4 regions of the Bradyrhizobium sp. USDA 4516 genome follow, and region 3 is predicted to be linked to each of the others. Evidence: riboswitches for the same ligand, from Rfam matches in the RefSeq annotation. Region 3 holds a riboswitch; each other region holds the start of a gene.
The links. A riboswitch is a leader RNA that binds a small molecule or an ion and turns the genes downstream of it on or off. The one in region 3 is predicted to bind cobalamin.

Region 1: it holds a riboswitch for cobalamin, as region 3 does, so the genes downstream of both, ACVI1L_RS11035 (TonB-dependent receptor) here and ACVI1L_RS09050 (TonB-dependent receptor) in region 3, are expected to answer to the same signal.
Region 2: it holds a riboswitch for cobalamin, as region 3 does, so the genes downstream of both, ACVI1L_RS25370 (HoxN/HupN/NixA family nickel/cobalt transporter) here and ACVI1L_RS09050 (TonB-dependent receptor) in region 3, are expected to answer to the same signal.
Region 4: it holds a riboswitch for cobalamin, as region 3 does, so the genes downstream of both, ACVI1L_RS22940 (ribonucleotide reductase N-terminal alpha domain-containing protein) here and ACVI1L_RS09050 (TonB-dependent receptor) in region 3, are expected to answer to the same signal.

What each region holds. Positions count from the first base shown of each region.
Region 1 covers NZ_JBSRXT010000001.1:2,360,484-2,364,202, reverse strand. Annotated here, with positions in the region: gene ACVI1L_RS11035 (TonB-dependent receptor) at 1-1,146, opposite strand, end outside; cobalamin riboswitch at 1,256-1,453, opposite strand; gene ACVI1L_RS11030 (FecCD family ABC transporter permease) at 1,566-2,609, shown strand; gene ACVI1L_RS11025 (ABC transporter ATP-binding protein) at 2,606-3,379, shown strand; gene ACVI1L_RS11020 (ABC transporter substrate-binding protein) at 3,586-3,719, shown strand, end outside.
Region 2 covers NZ_JBSRXT010000001.1:5,547,298-5,551,016, forward strand. Annotated here, with positions in the region: gene cysN (sulfate adenylyltransferase subunit CysN) at 1-1,170, shown strand, start outside; gene ACVI1L_RS25365 (hypothetical protein) at 1,280-1,477, shown strand; cobalamin riboswitch at 1,669-1,868, shown strand; gene ACVI1L_RS25370 (HoxN/HupN/NixA family nickel/cobalt transporter) at 2,273-2,686, shown strand; gene ACVI1L_RS25375 (HoxN/HupN/NixA family nickel/cobalt transporter) at 2,680-3,324, shown strand.
Region 3 covers NZ_JBSRXT010000001.1:1,926,994-1,930,712, reverse strand. Annotated here, with positions in the region: gene ACVI1L_RS09060 (amidohydrolase family protein) at 1-472, shown strand, start outside; gene ACVI1L_RS09055 (CobW family GTP-binding protein) at 474-1,403, shown strand; cobalamin riboswitch at 1,632-1,826, shown strand; gene ACVI1L_RS09050 (TonB-dependent receptor) at 1,932-3,719, shown strand, end outside.
Region 4 covers NZ_JBSRXT010000001.1:4,948,816-4,952,534, reverse strand. Annotated here, with positions in the region: partial or broken gene ACVI1L_RS22945 (IS5 family transposase) at 1-47, opposite strand, end outside; gene ACVI1L_RS22940 (ribonucleotide reductase N-terminal alpha domain-containing protein) at 89-1,327, opposite strand; cobalamin riboswitch at 1,424-1,639, opposite strand; gene ACVI1L_RS22935 (SPASM domain-containing protein) at 3,014-3,719, shown strand, end outside.

The DNA.
Region 1 (3,719 bases), 430 kb from region 3:
GCTGATGGTCGGCACCGTGCCGAAGAAGCCGCTCTGCGTCTCGCGCTGCCGCCAGCCGCCGTCGACGATGAGGTCGACGCCGTTCATCAGCGTCTTGGTGAAGCCGGCGGTGACGCTGGCGGTCTGCTGGTTGGCATAGTCGAAGGGCGTCGCGGCGCCGCGGCGATCGGTGAGCAGCTCGTTCACGCCGATCGACGGATCGACCAGCCGTCCGCCGGGTAGGCCGAGCTTCTGGTCGCTGCCGGTGACGGTCAGGAAGGCGGTGAGATCAGGCGTCGTGTAGTTGATGTTGCCGACGGCGTTGCGCTGGTCGAGCGCATTGTTGACGCGGTAGCCGTCCGACTTGATGCCGTTGCCGTAGAACGAGGTGGACCACGGGCCGGAATTGAGCGCCGCGGAGACCGCGGCCATGCGGGTGTTGAACGAGCCAACTCCGGCCTCGGCCCGCATCGTCGTCGGCGGGCCGCCGACGCCGGTCTTGGTGATGATGTTGACGACGCCGCCCACCGCGTTGTCGCCGTAGAGCACCGCGCCGCTGTTGCCGCGCGTGATCTCGATGCGCTCGATCGAATCGAGCGGAATCGTGGTGAGGTCGAAGCCGGCCTTGTCGACGTCGTTGAGGCGGCGGCCGTTGAGCAGGAAAAGGGTATTGTCGGTCGCGAATGCGCCGAAGCCGCGCAGGTCGACCGACGTCTTGGCGCCGTTCGGTCCGCCATAGGGCGTTTGCAGCTGCACGCCCGGCACCTGCGCGAGGATCTCGGGCAACGACTGCACCGGCGAATGCGCGATGTCGTCGGCGGTGATCACGGCCGAGGAGGAGCCGACAATGCCGGCGAACTGGCGGCCGCCGGTGCCGCCCGTTCCGGTGGCCACGCCGGTCCCTGTCGTGCCCGATCCGGCTCCGCTGCCTGTATTGTTGCCTTGCGAGGTGCCCGGCGCCGGGCGTCGCGGCGCCGGCGCTTCGTCAGCGGCCGGCCTGGCGCGCGTGACGTTCTGGTCGCCCGGCTTGGTGACTTCGATCGCCGGCAGCTGATCGGGAGCGGGTGCCTCCTGCGCCCGCGCTGCGGAGACAAGGATCGCCGGCGCGATCATCGTCGACGCGAGCAGAAGCGCGCGGCGCCGCCGATGGAAAGGGAAGGAGAACATAAGCAAGGCCTCGGCAACGTCAGTGGCACGTCACCGCGAACCAGTCTCACCATCGTGCTCACAGCATCAGGTGAAGCTCATGCCTGTACTCCCCGACCGGCAGCATCGCGTGTGACCACGGCTGACGGCAGGTCTCCTGGCTCGCGGGTCGTTACCCTTCGTCGCCTTCCCAGGACCGAGATTCCCAGTGGCCTGTGACGAAGGATTCACCGCATACAGTTGCGGGGGCAGCCGCGGCGTTGGGGAAGTTTCCCCGTACCGCATTCCCTTTTCATCTCATGAAAGAACCGTCATGTTCATCTAGGGTTCGGCCGGGTAGCAAAGTCAATCCGGCGGAAGTCGGGCGGCGGCCGCGCGGCCACGGTTTTTGTCGAGTGTCGCTTGTCTGCCACGGCGATCGCTGTAAGAGCATGGATCCGATGAGCGTGCAGGATTTTGCCTTGGCGGCCGAGGTCGCGGCGCGGCGCCGGTGGGGCGCCACGGCGGCGCTGCTCGCGCTCGTGGTCCTGTTGTGTGTGCTCTCGCTCGGCATCGGGCCGGTGCGGCTGTCGCCGCTCGCGGTGGTCGAGGCGCTGTTCGGCGGCAGCAGCGATGTGGCGCAGGTGATCGTGCGCGAGATCCGCCTGCCGCGCACCATCCTGGCATTTGCGATCGGCGGCATTCTCGGGCTGTCCGGTGCGGCGCTGCAAGGGCTGCTGCGCAATCCGCTGGCCTCGCCGTCGCTGTTCGGCGCGCCGCAATCGGCGGCGTTCGGCGCGGTGCTGGTGATCGCGCTGGGCCTCGCCGATGTGCGCTCCTACGCGCTGCCGGTGGTGGCGATCATCGCCGCGTTCGGCTCGGTGTTCGCGCTGCTTGCGATCGCCGGCCGCAATGCCGGGCTGTTGATCCTGATCCTCGCTGGGCTCGCGATCTCGAGCTTTGCGGGAGCCGCGACCGCACTGGTGATGAATCTCTCGAGCAATCCGTTTGTGGTGCTGGAGATCGCGTTCTGGCTGCTCGGCTCGCTGGAGGACCGCAGCTTCCAGCACGTGGCGCTGGCGCTGCCCTTCATCGTCGCGGGCGCCGCCATCCTGCTCAGCCAGGCGAGCGCCTTCCGCGCGCTGACGCTTGGCGAGGAGGCGGCGCAGAGCCTCGGCGTCGACGTCGGGCGGTTGCGGCTCTTCGTGATCACGGGCGTGGCGCTTGGCGTCGGCGGCGCGGTCGCAGTCACCGGCACGATCGGTTTCATCGGCCTCGTCGCGCCGCATCTGATGCGTCCCGTGATCGGTCACGATCCGGCGCGGCTCTTGGTGCCCAGTGCGCTCACCGGCTCGGCGTTGCTGCTCGCGGCCGACATCGCGGTGCGCATCATCCCCTCGACCTCCGACATCAAGGTCGGCGTGCTGACCTCGATCATCGGCGTGCCGTTCTTCCTCTATCTGATCATGCGCGAACGCCGCGCGCTCGGCGGAGGCGTGGCATGACGCTGCTCTCCGCCGCCGCTCTCAATGCCTCGCTCGGCAGCCGCAAGGTGCTGCACGATGTCTCGCTGTCGTTGCCATCGGGCCATCTGGTCGCGCTGGTCGGGCCGAACGGCGCCGGCAAGACCACGCTGCTGCGCGCACTCTCCGGGCTGATTCCGTCGGGCGGCGAGATCCGGATCGGCGGCGATCCGCTGGCGTCGCTGCCGCTGCGCGAGCGTGCGAAACGTTTTGCCTACCTGCCGCAGGGGCACATGGTGCACTGGCCGCTGCCGGCGCGCGACATCGTCGCGCTCGGCCGCTATCCGCACGGCGCGACCGATCCGGCGCGGCTGTCGCAGACGGATATGGAGGCGGTGCTGCGCGCCATGCAGGCGGTTGACGTCACCGAATTCAGCGATCGCCGCGTCACCGAACTCTCCGGCGGCGAGCGCAGCCGCGTCGCACTGGCACGGGTGCTCGCGGTGGAGGCGCCGGTGATTCTCGCCGACGAGCCGACCGCCTCGCTCGATCCGCGCCACCAGATCGACGTGATGCAGAAGCTGCGCAATGTCGCCGACAGCGGCGTGCTGGTGATCGTGGTGACGCATGACCTGGGACTTGCCGCGCGCTTCGCCGATCACGTGCTGGTGCTGTCGGAAGGGCGGCTGGCCGCGCAGGGCGCGCCCGTCGAGGCATTGTCGGAGAGCGTCCTCGCCAGCGTGTTCCGCATCAGCGCCTATCGCGCCGAATTTCAGCGCGAAGCCGTCATCGTGCCGTGGGCGGACGTGTGATGTGGCCACGGCCTCACCACGAGCTCAGTTCACCTCTCCCGCTTGTGGGGGAGGTCGCTGCGCTCGAAGAGCGCAGCGGGTGGGGGCTCTCTCCACTCAAAGAGCGTTCATTGCGGTACGACCCCCACCCCGACCCTCCCCCGCAAGCGGGAGAGGGGGCACTGTCTTCGCGCGGACGCTATCTTGCGTCGTCTTGCTTTGCCCTGATGCTTTCACTCCTCGTGTGGCTCATGTCAGCCGGTGCCGCGTTCGCCGCTGGACCACGCATCGTCTCGATGAATGTCTGCAGCGACCAACTCGTGCTGTCGCTGGCCGACCCGGACCAGATCATCGGCCTCAG
Region 2 (3,719 bases), 3.6 Mb from region 3:
GTGAACCGGCCCGACACGGATTTTCGCGGCTACGCCGGATCGGTGGCTTCCGGCACGATCTCGGCAGGCGACGAGATCGTTGTCGCCGCGTCCGGACGGACCACCCGCATCAAGCGGATCGTGACCCGGGACGGCGACCTTGTCGACGCCGAAGCCGGCGATGCCGTCACCATTACGCTGGAAGACGAGATCGATATCGGCCGTGGCGATCTTCTGTCGCGGCCAACCGAACGCCCCTGCGTCGCCGACCAATTCGCTGCTTATCTGATCTGGATGGACAACGAGCCGCTCGCTCCCGGACGAAATTACATCCTGCGGATTGGCTCGCAGACGGTCGCCGGCAGCATTACCACGATCAGGCATCGGATCGATGTCAATACATGTGAGCACCTGGCTGCCGAGACGCTTTCTCTCAATGAGATCGCGTTCTGCAATGTTGCGACCGCACTGCCCGCCGCATTCGATCCTTACGACGTCAATCGGAAAACCGGATCGTTTATCGTCATTGATCGTTATACCAATCGTACGGTTGGCGCCGGTATGATTGCGTTTCCGCTGCGGCGGGCCACCAATGTTCCCTGGCAGGCGCTTTCGGTGGGCAGGAGTGAGCGCGCCGCGCTCAAGGATCAGAAGCCTTGCGTCGTCTGGTTCACCGGTCTGTCTGGCGCGGGAAAGTCGACGATCGCCAACATGGTTGATCAGAAGCTGCTCGCAATGTCGCGACATGCCATGCTGCTAGATGGTGACGACCTCCGGAACGGATTGAACGCGGACCTAGGCTTCTCGAAGGCTGAGCGGGAGGAGAACATTCGGCGCGTCGGACACGTTGCCAAGTTGATGCTGGACAGCGGCTTGATCGTGATCTGCTCGTTCATCTCCCCCTACAGGTCCGAGCGAGATATGGTTCGCAGCCTGATTGGCAAGGACGAGTTCATCGAAGTCTTTGTCGATACGCCAATCGAGGAATGCGCAAGGCGGGATCCAAAAGGTCTCTACTCAAAGGCTAAAGCCGGTGAGATCAAGAACTTCACAGGCATCGATGCGTCCTACGAAGCGCCGATAAGGCCGGAAATTCATCTCAGGACGATGGAGCAGGCCCCAGAGCAAGCAGCGGAAGCCGTCGTCGGCGCCGTGATGGCGCGCGCACTCCTCTGCGATGAGCGGCGATAAACCTGTCGCTTCTTCCTCGCGGATGCCGCTTACCTGCCTACTGGTCTGGCGATGGCGACTCGGGTTAACTGGGAGCATCGATCGGATTCGCCGATGCTAAAGGATTAAGATGGTTGCATCCACTCGTCGATTGCCCGCTTCCGGTTATGTGCTCGAAGTCGACGGTCAATTGAAAACCGAATTCGCGACAAGAGACGGCGCCTGGGCAGGAGCGCAAGAGCTTAAGAAGCGCCGTCCCATGCTCCAGGTCCGGGTCTATGACGCCATGACCAAGGACAGAGAGGAAGTCAGCCTTCCAGTCGCCTGAGTGTTTCAACCGCAGTGTGTCTGCGCGAGCGGCGAGCGCCGCGCCGAGTTCTTGAGCAACAGAGCCGCAGTGTCTTGACGCCTTCGATCTCGTCCGCAATCCGAGGTTGAGGAGCAAAGTTACCGCTTTTTCCTGAGCTGCGGTGTCGCACGAAGTTCGCCAACGATTACTTGACACGCCCTCTGAAGCCATTTCGCTTTGTCATCGGTAGTGTTCGAAAGGCTATTCAAGGGCGTTCGGCGGGTCCTGCCTGGCCCATGCCGGAGCTGTCCGACGCAACTGTAAGCGGCGAGGCGATGACCATTTCGTGCCACTGGGATTCGCGATCCTGAGAAGGTGGCCAAGAGCCGCGAACTCCAGCCAGGAAACCTGCTACCAGCCGTTGCCGTGCGCAAATGCGTCGGACGGGGTGCTCTGAGGCATTGGTTGGCCCGTTAAACTCGACTACGGCTCAGATCGAGGTTGCAACGTCAATGCGGCGGCGCAATCGCGCGACAACGAGCTGACGGCAGGATAGAAGCCGCACGAAGCGGTCCAGCACGTTAGCCCAGCAGAGCGGCACGAAAACTGCACCGCGAAGGGGGACCAGCCCTGAGAAGTAGGAAATGCCACTCAACTCCACTGCCGTTGCGACCAGCGCAATTGTCTCGTGCCGCGAATGGGCATGATCATCGGACGCTGTATCCGTCGGTTCGTCTTCAGCCTGGCCGGACCGGCTTTGGCGTGCGCGGCGCTTATGCAAAGAGGGACGTTCGTGATCAAACTCATGCTTAGATGCGCTGCCGAAGCAAGATCATGTTCACATATCCAAAGCTTGCCATAGACGACGCATCGGCTGCCTCGCGGAGTCGAATCATCTCGCTCTATGCCTTCTTGTTGGCCATCAATTGCTTCGCCTGGACCTGGGCCATCGTGGCGCTGTCCGAGCGGCCGACGCTGCTGGCGACAGCAGTGCTGGCCTATGTGCTCGGCCTTCGGCACGTCGTCGATGCTGATCATATCGCGACCATCGACAATGTTGTTCGCAAGCTGATGCAGGATGGCCGACATCCCCTCGCGGTCGGACTTTTCTTCGCCTTTGGCCATTCCTTGTCGGTTGGAGTGGCGGTCGCCGCGATTGCAGCTGCAGCGCTCGCGCTGCAAAGCGGTTTCCAGGAGTTTCGCTTGGCAGTACCATCGGCACCGGTGCATCGGCCTTCTTCTTGCTGACGATTGCCGCCATCAACCTTGTGATCCTACGGGATGTCTGGCGGAGCTTTCAGCGTGCGCGGCGTGGCGAACACGTCCGAGAGCATGAGTTCGATCTGCTTCTGTCCGGTCGTGGCTTGCTGTCCCGACTCTTGCGCCCGCTGTTTCGCATGGTGACGGCGAGCTGGCAGATGTTCGCGATCGGTCTGTTTTTCGGCCTCGGATTCGATACCGCGACGGAAATCAGCCTTTTCACCGTCGCAGCCGGGCAGGTTTCGGGAGGGCTGGACTTCAGTACGGTGATGATATTTCCGGCTCTCTTCACCGCAGGCATGATGCTCGTCGATACGACCGACAGCGTCTTGATGGTCGGCGCGTATGGCTGGGCTTTCCTCAATCCGATCCGCAAGATCTGGTACAATCTGACCATTACGGCCATCTCAGTCGTCGTGGCGCTGCTGATCGGCGGCATTGAGGCACTCGGCCTGCTCGCCAACAAATTGGCGCTTGAAGGCACTTTCTGGAGCGCGGTGGACGATCTCAACGGGAGCTTCGCCAATTTCGGCTATCTGGTGGTCGGCATCTTCCTGGTCAGTTGGGCGCTGTCATTTGCGATCTATCGCTGGCAAGGACTCGAAGAGCCGCTCAAGCCGGGGTGAGCTCATACAACCAGATGAGCTTCGGGGCGCGGAAGCTTGCAGGCTTATGCGCGCCCGATGCGCGAAAGCATCTCGGTCGACGAGTCCCCGCTCGTTGTGATATGGCACGGGAGCTCCTGCATGATTCATCTCTTCTGTCTCGGGCTTGACAGTTTTGTGGGAACAGGATTGTCGCCACAAGCGGGGCTAAACTGAGCCGCACCAGGTCTGGCGGATGCCATTTGGCTTAACGAATGACATAGCCATTCCGCATGGTTGATAGCAGAGATCATGACTGATGGCTCCGGAGCGCAGGGGTACCGGTACAAACGACATCAGACGGAGGCGCGTTCCAAAGCACAGCAAAGTGGACGGTTGGATCGCGACGGTCGTCATCGTGAAAATGGCTACGACAA
Region 3 (3,719 bases):
CGATATGGCGGTGCTGTATCCGGGCGGCGCGATCGCCTCCGACGCGATGCCGTGGACGCTGTCGGACGGCCGCCCCTACAGCGGCGACGCCTGGCCGCTGCCCGACGATGCCACCTCGCATCCGCGCTCGGCCGGCTGCTTCACCCGCTTCATCCGTGAATGGGTGCGCGAGCGCAAGAAAGTGTCGCTGCTCGAGGGCATCCGCAAATGCGCGCTGATCCCGGCCGAGATCCTGTCGGCGAGCACGCCGGCGATGCGGGCCAAGGGCCGGCTGCAGGTCGGCGCCGACGCCGATGTTGTGGTGTTCGACTACGAGACGCTGAGCGATCGCGCGACCTTCTCGGCGATGAATCGTCCGGCGGAGGGCGTGCGGCATCTCGTGGTCAGCGGCCAGCCGCTGATCAGCGATGGTGTGCTCGATGTCGCGGCGCGTCCCGGCCGGCCGGTGCGCCGGCCTATCACGGGGGGCTGAGGTGCCGGTCCCGATCCTGCTGGTCGCGGGCTTCCTCGGGGCGGGCAAGACCACGGTCGTCAACCATCTGCTGGCGCATGCGCAAGGGCGGCGCATCGCCGCCGTGGTCAACGATTTCGGTGCGATCAATATCGACGCCGAGCTGATCGCCGGCGCCAGCGACGGCGTGGTCAGCCTGAGCAATGGCTGCATCTGCTGCACGCTGGAGGGCGACCTGCTGCGCACGCTCGCCACGTTGCTGCGGCGTGATCCGCGTCCCGAATTCATCGTGATCGAGACCAGCGGGATCGCCGATCCCGCCGACATCGTGCGCAACCTGATGGATCCCGTGATCTGGAAGGAGGCGCCGCTGGAGACCGTGCTGTGCGTGGTCGACGCGACGCAGCCTGCGGCGATGCTGAACGATGCGCTGCTGCGCTCGCAGCTCCGGGCGGCGGATGTGGTGGCGCTGAGCAAGGTCGATCTGACTGACGCCGCTGCGTGCGCCGCGATCCGCGACGCCGTGCGCGCGGTGCGTCCGGCGGCCGTGGTGGTCGATGCCTTGCATGGCGAGGTGCCGGCCGCGCTGCTGTTCCCAGCGGACCTCGATCATGTGTCGGCGCCGCGCGAGACCGCGCCGCGACGGCCGTCGTCCGATCGCTTCGACACGCTGAGCTGGACCTCGGAGCGGCCCGTCGTGCTGCCGCGCTTGCAGCAGGCGATCGGCAGACTGGCGCCGAAGCTGGCGCGGGCGAAGGGATTGTTCGAGACGGTGGAGCAGCCCGGGCGGCTGACCGTGCTTCAACTCGCCGGCGGCCGGGCGACCCTGGCTGCGGGCGGCGTGCCGTCGCCCGGCGTGCCGCGCACGCGCATCGTGTTCATCGCCGAGATGGGTGCGCTGTCGCGCGCGGAGATTGATGAGGTGATGCAGGGATGCGTCGAGGCTCAGTGACGCGAACCTACGTTTCCCGTCATCCTGAGGAGCCGCGAAGCGGCGTCTCGAAGGATGAATCGGCCGCCAGCCGGGCCGTGCATCCTTCGAGACGCGCGTGCCCCGCTCCTCAGGATGACGGGTTGCCTTTCGGCGTCAGCCCTCGACGTCGCTGTGTCATCGCCGCCGCAGCATCTCGCAAAGCATGTGTGCGACAATCGCATCGAATTGACAGCCTTGCCGGCACCACCTATCGTTTTTGCCGACGGTTCCCTTCGGGGATCAAAAGGGAATGCGGTGCGAGGGTAACCCCAATGCCGCAGCTGTCCCCGCAACTGTAAACGGCGAGCCTTTCGTCAATTTGCCACTGGGCCAGCGGCCCGGGAAGGCGTCGACAGGCGATGACCCGTGAGCCAGGAGACCTGCCGTCAGTCGTGGTCATACGCGAGCACATCGGGCGGGGGCGTCCTGGTGGGATCGGAGCACTGCCTTTTCGGCAATGCGCCATCCGCGTTCGCGGTGACGTGCCACGTTACCGCGAGTCCTTTCATGTCTCCGTCCTCTCCCGTTGCGCGCAAATGGCGCCTCGGTCTCGTCTGCTCCCTGTCATCGCTGTTGCCGGCCGAAGGCTCGGCACAAACACCGCCACCAACCAGGCTCGATCCGATCGAGGTCGCGCCTTCCGCTGTGGCAAGGCCGAAGCCCGCGGCGCGAAGCCGTGCCGTGGCCGCCGCGGCGCGGCCGAGGCCCGCGACGATCGCAACAACCGGCAACACGCCGCGCGTCGCAGCGTCGGGCGTACGGGGATCGGCATCGCCGACGCTCAATGCCACCACGCAGGGCGGCACCGGCAGTCGTCTCAACCTGACGCCGCTGCAGACACCGGCCAGCGTCGAGATCATCACGGCGCAGACCATCGCTGAACGCGGCCAGCATAATGTGCTCGATGCCGTCACCCAGGACGCGGCCGGGTTCGTCGCAACGCCGGCGCCAGGCAATGGCGGCCTGTCGTTCAGCACCCGCGGCTTTGCCGGCAGCAACTCGGTGATGACGCTGTATGACGGCACGCGCTTCTATATCGGCTCCGGCACGCTGACGTTCCCCTACGACACCTGGTCGACGCAGCGCATCGAAGTGCTGCGCGGCCCGGCCTCGGTGCTGTACGGCGAAGGCGCGATCGGCGGCGTCATCAACGTGATTCCGAAGAAGCCGCAGAGCACGCCCTATAACGAGGCCGAGGTTTCGCTCGACAGCAACATGACGCGGCGGCTCTCGGTGGACAGCACCGGTCCGATCAATCCCAATGTGTCGTACCGCATCAACGCCACCGGCAACATGTCGGACAGCTGGGTCGATCGCGACAAGACCTCGAACGCGGTGGTCTCCGCTGCCGTGCGGGTGCAGGCGTCGGACAATCTCGCCTTCACGCTCTCGGAAGATTACGGCGATCGCAGCCCGTCGCGCTATTTCGGCACGCCGCTGATCAACGGCGCGATCCAGGACGCGCTGCGCTTCAAGAACTACAATGCAGCGGACAGCGCGATCCGCTATCAGGACAGCTGGACCCGGTTCAAGACCGAGTGGGACGTCGCCGACGGCATCAAGGTCAACAACACGCTGTATTACCTGACCAGCGAGCGGCACTGGCGCGACATCGAGAACTACACCTGGAATCCGAAGACCCAGCTGATCGATCGCACGAGCTATATCGAGATCTTCCACGACCAGAAGCAGCTCGGCAACCGGATGGATACGACCTTCAGCGGCCACGTGTTCGGCCTTGCGAACCAGGTCGTCGCCGGGTTCGACGTCAACCGGATCGACTTCACCCATACCAACAACTCGCCCTATGGCGGCGCGTCGTCGGTCAATCCTTATGTGTTCGATCCCGGATCGTTCTTCGCCACGACGACGGCGACCACGCCGGGCTTCAACGCGATCGTCAATCAATACGCGCTGTTCGCCGAGGATCGGCTCTCGCTGACCGATCAGTTGTCGCTGGTGACCGGGGTCAGGTATGATCGCCCCGAAGTGGACCGCACCGACTACAAGACGCCGGCAAACAGTTTTGAGACGACGCTATCGGGCACTAGCTGGCGCGCGGGCCTCGTTTACGAGCCGATCAAGAACCTCGCGTTCTATGGCCAGTACGCGGTCGGCGTCGATCCGGTCAGCAATCTGATCTCACTGTCGACCACGCAGAAGACATTCCAGCTTGCGACCGGCAAGCAGACCGAGATCGGGGTCAAGCAGTCGTTCTGGGGCGGCCGCGGCGAGTGGACGCTGGCTGCCTACGAGATCGTCAAGACCGGGCTCACGATTCCCGATCCCGGCAAC
Region 4 (3,719 bases), 3.0 Mb from region 3:
CTCGCCCATTGCGCCTCCGTCAGCTCATATCGTTTCGCCGCCACCATCTGCTCCGTGTCTCGAATCACGGAACTCTATGAATCAGCGATCAAACCGCTTGGGAATCCTGAATGTCGATCGGTCCTAGGCCGACGGAGCGCTCGCGTAGGGCAGCATAGCGGGCACGCCTCATGCCCTCCGGCGCCACCGTGATGAAGTGGGTGAGCACGTTGTCAAGGAAACGCATGATGTCTTCGATGAAGCCCGGCTCCTCGCTCCACCGGTCCCATGTCTCGAGATTGAGCGATGAGAGACAGCACACCGCGGTGCGCTCCTCGTCGCGATGATCGATGCCGGTCGGCAGGGTAATTTCGCTGCACAAATTGGAGGTCGAGACCTTGAGGCCGAGGTCGCGCTGGTGCTTGGGAAGGGCGCGGTTCACGGTGTCGATGAACAAGAGATAAGGCTCGCCGGTCTGCAGCCGGTTCTCGAGGATACGTTGCCACAGCTGGCGAGCGTCGATCTCGCGAACCATTTCGCTGGTCTTTGGACTGCGAAGCGCGAACGCTGTCCCGGCTCGCACGGCATGCATAAATTCGTCAGTAACGTTGATGCCGTGATGCAGGTTGAGGCTCTTACGATTGAAGTCGCCGGACGACTTCCGGATCTCAAGGAACTCCTCTATCTCGGGATGTTGGACATCGAGATAGACTGCCGCCGAGCCGCGCCGCAACGAGCCTTGACTGATCGCCAGCGTCAGGCCGTCCATGACGTGGATAAACGGGATGATGCCCGAGGTGACACCGCCCTTAACCTTCTCGCCGATCGAGCGAACATTCCCCCAGTAGGTACCGATGCCGCCGCCGTTGGAGGCAAGCCAGACGTTCTCGTTCCAGGCGCCGACAATACCTTCGAGCGAATCCGAGACCGAATTGAGGAAGCATGAAATGGGTAGACCACGCAAGCTGCCGCCATTCGAGAGCACCGGCGTCGCCGGCATGAACCACAGTCGGGACATTGCATCATATAGACGCTGAGCATGTGCGACATCGTCCGCAAACGCGCACGATACCCGCGCAAACATGTCCTGGACGCCTTCGCCCGCGAGCAGATAACGGTCGGTCAATGTCAGCTTGCCGAACGATGTCAGGAGGCTGTCGCGCGATCGATCAAGTGCAAGGTCGGACGGCTTTGGAGCTGGCGCGAGGGGACGCGGCAGCGGGGCCAGCGATGGAGGCGGCGCAACAGACCGCTGAAGCGGGGCAAGCGCTGCCTGTGCTTGCGCTGCCCGCACACTGGATGGTGTAACGAGATGACCCTGCTGATCGAAATCAAAAGACGGCGACATCGGCAACCCCGCGATGTTTGGAGCCGGGGCCACGGACGACTTGCAGGAGACAAACGTCCCTCAGTGCAAGCGCTCCACCGGGGCACCCCGCCCGAGGACGTTTGTTCTGTCGCGGCAGGTCTCCTGGCTTGCGGGTCGCTGCGGCTGTCGACCTTCCCGGCGCGTTTCTGCGCCAGTGGCCCATGATGACAACCGCTCACCGCTTACAGTTGCGGGGGCAGCCCCGGAGTAGCCGTTCGGCGCACCGGGTTCCCTCTTAGCTTCCTGTCCTACAAGATAAAGGATGGAAGAACCATGACAGATCTACATCTAGGCGTCACTTGCCGAGATTCGTCAAGTCTCGTTTGGGGTACATCAAGTCAGAAGAGGACACCGCGAAGTCAATGAATGGAGTGGCCGACGCCGAGCACCGGTATGTTCCGCTATCCATATACGTCCACCTGTGGCTGTTCAGGCAAATCAATCCAGAAATCCGGCCGACCATTCATCAGTCTATGCTGATCTGGAACGTAGATCCTACCAAAGGCTCTGAGACCGTTTTTTCCGTTCCGATGAGTATGAGCGGATCTTCAGCTCAAGATCTTCGAAGCTATCAGCGTCAACGATCCAGATGAAATCGTGTCTAAGGCGCTGGAAAGCTATCATGGACGTAGCCGACGCAGTCAGCTCCTCGACGCACGACGCTCCCCGTGCGATCTCGCTGCTCGAACGGCTGACGGCCCTGAAGAACACGAAAGCTCATCGAGCTCGCAGCGGCTAAGCCGCTGTAAGCGCGACGAAACCGGCTCCCTTCGTGAATTTACCGTCGGCGCAAGCCTTGTCTCACAATGAAGGAGCAAGTCCGCGGCGGCGCGTCCCACCGGGATCGCCTTGTCAATATCTTTCTAGCCAGTATAGCTGCTGTTCGGCGCGCATAGCAGATCGATTTGGTCGCGGCGCATCTAGGTCGCCGCCCTTCTGATCAATTCGGCACGTGCCCGGTGCATGTTTGTAGCGAACCAATTGTCTGGCCCATTCTCGCGATCTGCCGATAAAGGCTTCGCCTACTGTTCGGTGCCCAAAGAAGCCAGGTTGGTCCTACTTACTCGGCCGCGTCCATCAGGATTTCCGGATCGTCGCGCCTCTCATCGCGTCCCAGAGCAATCTTCGCAACACGCGAAAGCCTCCAGGGCCATGCTGGATCACGCCCGACGCGCTTGAATCGTACCCGACGTCATGTTGCAGGATTCGGCGCAAGCCACGACTGTTTGGCAAACAAGCTTGGCATTTCGGACGCGATCGGAACAACGTATGTCGCCTCTGGGCGGTCCCATGTCGGCGATTGACTGCGCGGTCCGGCGACACGGAGATGATGTGGTCCTCAGGATCGAGCACCTCCCGGAGCCCTATTTGCGGCTCTCCTCGACAACATCAAGAGCTGTCGAGCTGACGTGTTTCTGGAGGAAAGGAGGATGCTAGGCGCAGACATGGTGGTAGGCGGCAATCGACACCCAGAGAGAGGAGCGCCGGACTGGTCCTCCTGTACCCTGTTGTCGAAACCAGCGTGGCAAGGCACGGGCTTCATTCAAGGCATCTCGCCCAACGTCCAAACTCCGGTTGCGATCGTTTCAGGCAAGGCGCGACGCCGCGTTAGCTGCGCTCGATCTGCGGCAATTGCCTGCTCCGGCACCTGAAAGGACCAGATACATGACGGCATACCCTAGGGTCTTACAAGAGTTGCGTGTGGTTGAGCCCGGCCATCGGGTATTGGAGATAACCACGACCACCGGCTGCATCGTCAGATGTTCTTATTGCTCCCAGGACAAGTTTGCAGATCGCCAAAGGCCCGTATCCCAAGCCAAGCATCTGGGTGTTCAGGATTTCAAGCAATGTCTCTCACGCGTACCGACAGCTACTGGCATTAGTTTTTCCGGATATTCGGAACCCTGGTTGCATCCGCATTGCAGCACGATGGTTGAGCATGCTTACGCACGCGGCCACGACGTCCGGATCTTCACGACCCTTGTTGGAATGAACGGGACTGACGTTCGACGCCTGCAAATGCTCCGGTTCAAGACTTTCGTCGTGCACGTTCCCGACGACGGCACTTATATGAACAGCCGCCTCGTCGGAAAAAACTACATCAATGTCATGCGCCGACTGATTGAGGCAAACATTCCCTCGATTCAATTTGTGATCCTGGGTAAAATCCATCCTGATCTAGCCGATGTAATCCCCGCCAAAAAGCTGCAACGCTTGCGGCCGCTGAGTAGCAGGCGAGGACATATAGATCCGAAAATGATCACCCCGCGGCAGCCGATCGCCGGCACCCTGACATGCAATGGGAAACAGCAACATCGGAATGTCCTTCTTCCAAACGGCGATGTTACTTTGTGCTGCATGGATTTTGAGC